2 regions of the Photobacterium swingsii genome follow, and region 1 is predicted to be linked to the other one. Evidence: predicted binding sites of a transcription regulator. Region 1 holds the regulator's gene; the other holds the start of a gene.
The links. Region 1 encodes MetJ, which represses methionine synthesis genes. Its sites were predicted from a motif close to TTAGACNTNTANANGTCTAA; they were not measured.
Positions count from the first base shown of each region.

Region 2: metN (methionine ABC transporter ATP-binding protein MetN) is a predicted target of MetJ. The motif match lies at 2,296-2,315, and genes of this name have one in related genera.

Region 1 covers NZ_AP024852.1:224,126-228,559, reverse strand. Annotated here, with positions in the region: gene OCU77_RS01065 (bifunctional aspartate kinase/homoserine dehydrogenase II) at 1-663, opposite strand, end outside; gene OCU77_RS01060 (O-succinylhomoserine (thiol)-lyase) at 664-1,830, opposite strand; gene metJ (met regulon transcriptional regulator MetJ) at 2,101-2,418, shown strand; gene OCU77_RS01050 (hypothetical protein) at 2,601-3,764, opposite strand; gene OCU77_RS01045 (cation-translocating P-type ATPase) at 3,833-4,434, opposite strand, start outside.
Region 2 covers NZ_AP024852.1:707,592-712,025, reverse strand. Annotated here, with positions in the region: gene OCU77_RS03485 (zinc-dependent metalloprotease) at 1-1,540, shown strand, start outside; gene gmhB (D-glycero-beta-D-manno-heptose 1,7-bisphosphate 7-phosphatase) at 1,613-2,167, opposite strand; gene metN (methionine ABC transporter ATP-binding protein MetN) at 2,458-3,492, shown strand; gene OCU77_RS03470 (methionine ABC transporter permease) at 3,482-4,168, shown strand; gene OCU77_RS03465 (MetQ/NlpA family lipoprotein) at 4,285-4,434, shown strand, end outside.

The sequences.
Region 1 (4,434 bases):
CACTCGCGCAACATCGGCCAAGGCGCCAATCACGGTTGCCGAATAATCAGAACCATTACGCCCCAATAGCACGGTTTGCCCCGTGTGGTTTTGCGCCATAAAGCCTGTGATCACAATCCGATGCTGGCTATGCTGCACCAGTTGTTGTTGCAGTAATGGCCGTGAAGCCGCGCAATCGACTTCAGGTTGTGCGGCAAGTTCAGCCCGTAAAAACTGGCGAGAATCGAGTGAACAAGCCGGTAAAGCACTCGCATTAAGCACAGCGGCAAGTAGCCGTGCAGACCACAGTTCACCGTGCCCTAACACCTTGGCACGAGTCGCCTCATCAAGGTCTAATTCACTCAATGCCGATAAGGCACTCAACTCAAGGTGAAGCTGAGTTTGCAATTCGTCAGCGGCGAGTTCAGGCAATAAATCCGTGATTAAATCTTGCTGATACTGACGTAGCTCCTGCAACACTTCATGCGCATGACGACCGTCTTTTGCCAGCAAGGCTAACCATTCTATGAGACGGTTGGTTGTTTTACCCGCCGCAGAGACCACAATCAGATCTTCGGCTGCCGAGTACTCTTGCAAAATCGTTGCAACGCGGCGATAGCACTCAGCATCTGCTAGACTACTGCCGCCAAACTTATGTAATTGACGTGCTTGTACTTGGCTCATTTATCCTACCTCGACAGCTTGCTGAAAGGCTTGTGCAAGATCGGCTACAAGATCGGTAGGATCTTCCAGCCCTACCGATAGACGCAATAATGCCGTATTGATACCCGCTTCGGCTTGCGCTTCATCTGACATCGCACGGTGTGTCATGCTCGATGGATGGGCTATCAAGCTTTCAGTTCCCCCCAAAGATTCCGCAAGCGAGAAACATTTCAGCGCTTTCACGAACACCTCAAGTTGTTGGAAACTCCCCGCCAACTCAAAACTAATCATAGAACCAAACCCTTTCTGTTGACGCTTCGCGATGTCGTGGCCTGGATGATCCGGCAAACTTGGGTGATAAATAGCCGCAACTTGGGGGTGGTTTTGTAAGAAAGCCAGCACCTGCGCCCCATTTTCTTCGTGCATCTTCATCCGTGGCACTAACGTACGTAAGCCCCTTAGGGTCAGGTATGCATCAAAAGGTGCGCCTGTTGCACCAATACAGTTAGCCCACCATGCAATGTTCTCAGCCTGCTCGGCATCAGCAGAAATCAGAATACCGCCGACGACATCAGAATGGCCATTGATGTACTTGGTCGTCGAGTGCACCACAAAATCTGCTCCTAATGCGATAGGTTGCTGCAAGACTGGTGAAAGGAAGGTGTTATCTACGGCCACCAGCGCCCCTGCGGCTTTGGCTTGCTGACACAAAGCTTCTACGTCAATCACGCGAAGTAAGGGGTTGGAGGGGGTTTCCACCCAAATAATTTTCGGTTGTCGAGCCAGCGCAGCGGCAAACGCCAGAGGATCAGATTGATCAACAAACTCAACCTTGAAGTCACCTTTGTTGGCACGGGTATTAAATAGTCGGTAAGTGCCGCCATAGCAGTCATGCGGCGCTATAATCAGATCGTCTGGGCCTAATATCGCAGAAACAAGAAGGTTAATCGCTGCCGTTCCACAACTTGTCACAACACCACCCGCACCACCTTCTAATTCTGTCAGTGCATCGGCCAACATATTGCGACTTGGGTTACCAGAGCGGGAGTAATCGAATTGCGGTACCTCACCCAGCTGTGGAAAACTGTACGTAGATGTGAGATAGATAGGTGGGACAACAGCGTGGTGCTGAGAATCGGATTCAATGCCGGTACGAACTGCAATAGTGGCAAGTTTCTTGTCACTCATATTAACCTTCCTTGTTTCGGTTTAATGCCGAATAAAATTCCTTCACCAACATTAACCATATAAAACTGGGACGTCAACACTTCTAGACGTCTATATGTCTTTGCTTATGGCGGTAAATATCGCTAAAATTCACCCAAACTTTAATTATGACTCACTGCCCTACTCGCAGTTATTTCGTATGACCCCATATTCTCTGAGGTTTTCTCAGTATAGTCATGGCATGAAATAACCTGAGCGGCGGTAAAAACAACAACGCTGAGAAGGTAAAACATGGCAGAGTGGAATGGCGAGTACATCAGTCCATACGCGGAACACGGTAAGAAAAACGAACAAGTAAAAAAAATTACGGTGTCAATTCCATTAAAAGTCTTAAAAATTCTGACTGATGAACGTACACGTCGTCAGGTAAATAACCTGCGCCATGCGACCAATAGTGAATTACTGTGCGAAGCATTTTTGCATGCTTATACCGGCCAACCGTTACCAACGGATGACGATATTCGTAAAGACCGTCCTGATGACTTACCGGCAGAAGCGAAAGCTTTGATGGATGCGATGGGAATTACTTACGAAGACATCAACGAGTAAGTTGATAACCAACAAAAAACTGACTGTGATGACAACTTTGGAATCACAGTCAGTAAATAAGGAAACACGCTACTTCGTTATCTAATTAATGGTAGCTTTTACTTTATCAGCTCTTTTACGCGGTTCGCCCTACAACCAGCGTCAAAAGAAAAATAGTAATAACGATTCCAAGTATCTTAAGTTCACGCTTTTTCATAACTCTCTCCTTGCTGTTTCTCACTCAAAATAAGTTTTCTCACCACCATGATGAACACACCGGTTAGCACTAAGTTCAGCGCCAGCGACAGCATGCTGATCGTGACAATAGGGCCACCAAAGCCATAACCTATGCTTATCATCAACACACCTGCACCTACTTCACCGCGCGGCCACATGCTGATCGACAACGCTAAACGCTCTTTCAACGTGGCTTCTTTGCGGTAACAGAACAGTGGGAACATCTTGCCGATATTGGCAATCACAGAAATGATCAACACGTGGTAAGTAATTTCAGCTAACGACATTGCTGGCATTGCCACTGTGATGCTCTCTGATGAGGAGGTTGCTACTCCCCCAAAGATTTGCGGCAAGCTCAGACCAACCAACATCATAAACACACCAGCCACAAAGCTTGATACTTGTTGATCGGCGGCGGATTCATGTTGCGATTTCATCATGCACCCCAACACGAAAGCGGGTAGCAAGACTTCGAAATGGACGCCACTGCGTAAATAAAACAACTCACACAGCAACGCAATAATGACGGAATAGCCCATCACAGCACCCGCTGACGATGGAATAGACCAAAGGTGTAAATAGCGATAACCCAGCGCTAATAAGCCAAACATTAAGACTAAAGTGACACCTAATGCAGGCTGCCAGCCCACCACTAAAATTGATAAAGGGATCATCAAGAGCACGGTATCGAGATCATCAAAGATGGCTAATACACGCGCTTTACTAAACATCCAGGTCGCCCCTAATCCCGCGGCAGCTAACATCGCAAACAGTACACCCGCAGACGTTGGCGCAGCAAAGCGGCCAATCACTAAGGTCTCTGTCCACGCGTCGACATTACTCCACATCTCTGCTGGCATAAGGACAAAAATGAAATACAGCACAACGCCAATCCACGGGAAGGTTGCCGTTGTCATTGCGACCACGTAATCCCAGCGGTATTGTTTTAAGTTGTTCTTATCAATTTCAAATTCACGACCAACATTGATCATGATGTAGGCCAGCGCTGACATGGTCAGCACCATAATGGTGGGTTGCAGTTGGCCGTAGCCGGCAATGAATGATGGTAGCAGTTGTGAGCACACTAGCCCCACCAACAGTAATGCGGAATATAGAATGATTTTTTTCACGTCATAACCTCTTGTATTACATTGCTCGTCGAAGGGTCAGCCCCCTAAAAAGAGGGCTGACAGTTGGGTTAGACGAATTTCACTTTCGTTATTTCTTTGATACCCGACAGTAAGAATGTCGGTACAGATGCCGCAATAATCACAGTCATTAGGTGACCAAACGACAGTGCTTCGGTATTAAAGATCATTTGACCTAAGCCTGTGTACATCACGCTCAGTGATAGGGTTGCAGACAAGGCTACTGCGCCTAGTAGGTACTTATTGGTGAATGGATTTTTGCGGTATAGCGTTGTAAAGCTACGCGAATCAAATAAGTGCCACAGTTGTGCAAAGATCAGCATGGCGAAAGCAACCGTCTGTGCATACTGCGCGCTATGACCCGCATTCAACGCCCAGCTAAATGCTACGTAACTCATGCCACCCAGTGCTAAACCACGGATCACTATCTTGGCGCCCAAGTTGTCACCAAAGAAGCCTTCGTTACGCTTGCGCGGTTTACGTGACATCACGTCTTTTTCTTCTGGCTCAACCCCCAATGCCAAGGCTGGTAAACCATCAGAGACCAAGTTGATCCACAAAATCATCAGTGGTGTCAGCGGCAAGATAGTCTCTGGCCCCATCATCAGAAAGGCAATCAAGATCACCGCCACTTCACCCACATTGGCTGTCA
Region 2 (4,434 bases), 480 kb from region 1:
ACTCAAAACTGCTTTCTTTGCTGAAAATACTCACTTAGATCCACGCTTAAGCGATGGTGTTTTAAGTGCTGCAGTTAATGACGCCGTATTAGACGATAAGTGGAGTGATAAAGTCCCAGGCGATAAGGTTTTGCGTGAATTCAAATACTGCACCGATGGCAATGTCAGCTTAAACACTGACTGTAATCGCCATGACGAAGGTCGAAATCATAGTGAGATCAACAATTATAACTGGCAGCGTTACTACGAACATTTCTCGCTAAGCACCCAGAGAAATAATCGTAAAAACTTTGATGAATCAACACTAAGTGATTACGCCATTGGCCGCGTCAACACTTTCATGAATTGGCGTGAAAACATTCAAATGTTCGATCGTATGTCACAATACATAGGTTGGAGTGATGCCGACCGTCTATTCATTGCTCAAACGGACCCTGTCTGTACCGGCCAAATGGAAATATGGCCAGTGTCAGATTTTAACTTCGATTACTTCTGTGGCATGGCGCAAGGCATTGATGAACTCAGAAATAACCTTGTAAATCTGGTTATTCAGCCAGATCATCAGTGTGAAGTTCAAAATGCAGTTGGTGAAGTGAGTTACCGTACACTGAACGATGTCATTTACCAAAGTGCGGTGCGCAGCCAGCTCGCTCAAGGGGAAGTACCACAAAGCTGCTTCCATCCAGCGATTGAGTCCTACTTAACCAGCCAAGGGCAAACACTGTTAGCTGAAGCGGGCAAAATGCTCAACAGCGGTAAAGCCCCCAATGTGAACCCGAAGTTTAATTATGTCGGTATGTTTGATTACTACGGTTTCTGGCCCGATAAATTTGCCGCAATGGCAGCCTTGTTAGAGCGAGATGGTATCCGACGCACCACTGATCGGACCGATAGTGCTTTGGTTGATTTGCCTTACATTGTCCCAACGGGTGGTAATGGTTATATCAACTACGATATCTTTACAATCTTGCTTGATGATATCGCCCTTGGTACAAACAATGCTCAAACCATACTCGGTACTCAATTATTCAGAGACCGAGAAGGCAACGCAGTTGCACCACAAGGTGACTTCACAACCTTTGAGCTAAATACCAAAGTAGAAGCGGCCCCTTACTACGCCAAGAACCTCAAGCGCTTCTATAACTTGCCTCACAAAGGTGAATACAGCCAAATTGAAGCACTACTCAAGCTGGTAGTGCAGTTTAGTGATAGTCAAACAGGCTATTACACCCATGGTGATAAGTTAGCGCAGTATGTTTCATTACGTAGCAGTAACGATCATGTGAGCCAACTCGAAACCTTTGTCCGTAAAAATGGCCAAAGCTACTACGCCAGTCCTGCCAACGGGTTGGCATTCCAGATGATTCAGTTTATCAAGGAACTAAACCAGCTTCTTGATCCCAATATCGATAACAGCACACTCAAGTTAAAGCACATCACACTGGCTCAGTTTGACGAGACTAAACAGCAAGCGAAACTCCTTAAGCTCGCCAACCGTTATCAACAGGTACTAGAAATTTTACCACTGGATAACCGCTAAGTAAGTATTATCCAAAACGAAAACAGGTCGCCTAAGCGACCTGTTTTTTTAGCAATAGGTAAAGAATGCGACTTACTTCGCTGCAACCCATGCTGGTACATCTGCGACGCTATCTAGCACAACCGATGCAAGGCTCTCGCCTTCTTCAGTCACAGGCTTACCTGTACGAACCAGAATTTTAGTGCCTACGTTGGCTGCTTGCGCCGCTTTCATGTCATCGGTTTTGTCACCGATCATGATTGAGTTTTCCATATCAATTTTTAGGAAATCTCGCGCAGAAATAAACATACCTGGGTTCGGTTTACGGCACTCACATGCTTGTAAGTAATCGCCTTGGCCTTCCGTTGGGTGGTGAGGACAGTAGTAAATACCATCGAACTCAACGCCATTATCAACAAAGTTCCAATCCATCCACTCTGTTAACGATAGGAATTCATCCTCAGTGTACATACCACGTGCGATACCCGCTTGGTTCGTCACCAGTACCAGCATGTAACCCATTTCTTTTAATTTCTTACATGCTTCGAAGACACCCTCGATGTATTCAAAATCATCTACAGTGTGAACATAACCGTGGTCAACATTAATGACACCATCACGATCGATAAAAACTGCTGGTTTGGCCAAAGGAAAGCCCTCTATATATCATTTAGCTTGATTATGGCACGGCAGCAGTTGCGATTCATCTATTTACAGCTTTAAGGGAGCATATAGAGAGGAGGGATTTAACTTGGTATTTCAAATCACGATTTCATTTAGCCGTCTAGACGTAAAAATATCTATTGACTTAGCCATCCAGACTGCTAATCTCGGTATCAACATAACGCGATTTAATTCAACTTTTCGCACAAACGCGTTACAAATACAATACGTATGACGACAAAACGCATTATTTTATCTGGTATCTAGGAAGTTCGATGATAGAAATAAAACGAGTAGACAAAGTGTTTTATCAGGGAGAGTTAGAAATACATGCTCTGCGTGATATTAACCTTACCATTGAACAAGGTACCATCTTCGGTGTTATTGGCTCATCAGGTGCTGGTAAAAGCACACTGATCCGCTGTGTCAATTTACTTGAGCGCCCAAGCAACGGCCAAGTGATAGTCGATGGCGTTGATCTCACGCAGCTATCTAACCACGAGTTAACCCTTGCTCGCCGTAAGATCGGTATGATCTTTCAACATTTCAACCTGCTTTCATCGCGTACTGTATTTGATAATGTCGCCCTACCCCTTGAGTTGGCGAATAAACCAAAAGCAGATATCAAAGCCAAAGTTACTGAATTACTTCAACTTGTTGGCTTAGCGGATAAACACCACAGCTACCCTGCCAATTTAAGTGGTGGGCAAAAGCAACGTGTAGCGATTGCGCGTGCTCTGGCCTCTGATCCCAAGGTACTGCTGTGCGACGAAGCCACCAGCGCTTTAGATCCAGCAACAACCCAATCAATTTTAACCTTACTCAAAGAGATCAACAGCAAACTAAAACTCACCATTTTGTTGATCACCCATGAAATGGATGTCGTGAAAAATATCTGTTCAAAAGTCGCCATCATAGGTGATGGTGAGTTAGTAGAAAAAGGGCCAGTTGGCGATATTTTTGCTCATCCCAAAACGGAACTTGCTCGTGAGTTTATTCGCTCAACATTGGATCTGTCGATTCCAGAAGATTACAAAGCACGCATGACACCTGAGCGTATTGAAGGCAGCTATCCGCTGATCCGCTTAGAGTTTACTGGCGCATCTGTCGATGCACCGCTTATCAGCCAAGTAGCACGTGAATTCAACATTGACATCAGTATCTTAAGTTCAGATATGGATTACGCAGGTGGTGTCAAATTTGGCCTGATGCTGGCAGAGTTTTATGGAACGGAACAAGCAGCCGATAATGCGGTAGCCTTCCTTCGTGATCACAAAGTTAACGTGGAGGTGCTAGGTTATGTTGCTTGATTCTATTGCGACTTGGTGGCAAACCAACGAACGTCTGGTTCAACTACTAATTGAAGCCCTGGGCCAAACTCTTACCATGGTATTAGCATCGGGACTGATTGGCTTTATACTGGGTATTCCACTCGGTGTGGCACTGCACCTCACTAAAGATAATGGCCTCATGGCCAATCCTAAATTTAATAAAGTATTGGGCATAGTGGTCAACATCGGTCGCTCTATTCCATTCATTATTCTATTAGTCGCGATCATTCCCTTTACTCGCTTTATTGTCGGTAGCTCAATCGGAACCGCAGCGGCAATTGTTCCACTCACCGTCGGTGCCATTCCGTTTATTGCTCGCTTAGTGGAAGGTGCCTTACTGGAAGTGCCAACGGGTCTGGTTGAAGCCGCGCAAGCGATGGGAGCTAAACCAACTCAAATCATCACAAAAGTGCTTTTGCCTGAAGCGCTGCCAGGCATCATTAACGCAGTAACAATTACACTCGTGACGCTAGTTAGCTATTCCGCAATGGCAGGAACTGTCGGCGGTGGTGGCCTAGGGGATGTGGGCATTCGTTATGGTTATCAACGCTTTGATGGCACTGTAATGGCAATCACCGTCATTATGTTGGTTATCTTAGTCCAACTGATTCAATCGATAGGTGATCACTTAGTCAAACGTGTCGACCACCGCTAATCTTAGTATCAGGTAATAAAAACGTATCATTCAAACACAACAACATATTATGACAGCGAGTTAGCTGAATTAACTCGCTAAAAAAATCAGGGAATACCCCATAAAGGAGAAGCAACATGGCGTTTAATCTAAAAAACATTTTTGCCGTCGCAGGCCTAGCCTCTGCACTTGTACTAACAGGCTGTGGTGAAAAAGAAGCTGCGGTTGATAATACCAAGATTAAAGTTGGGGTAATGGCAGGGTCAGAAGCACAGGTGGCAGAAGTC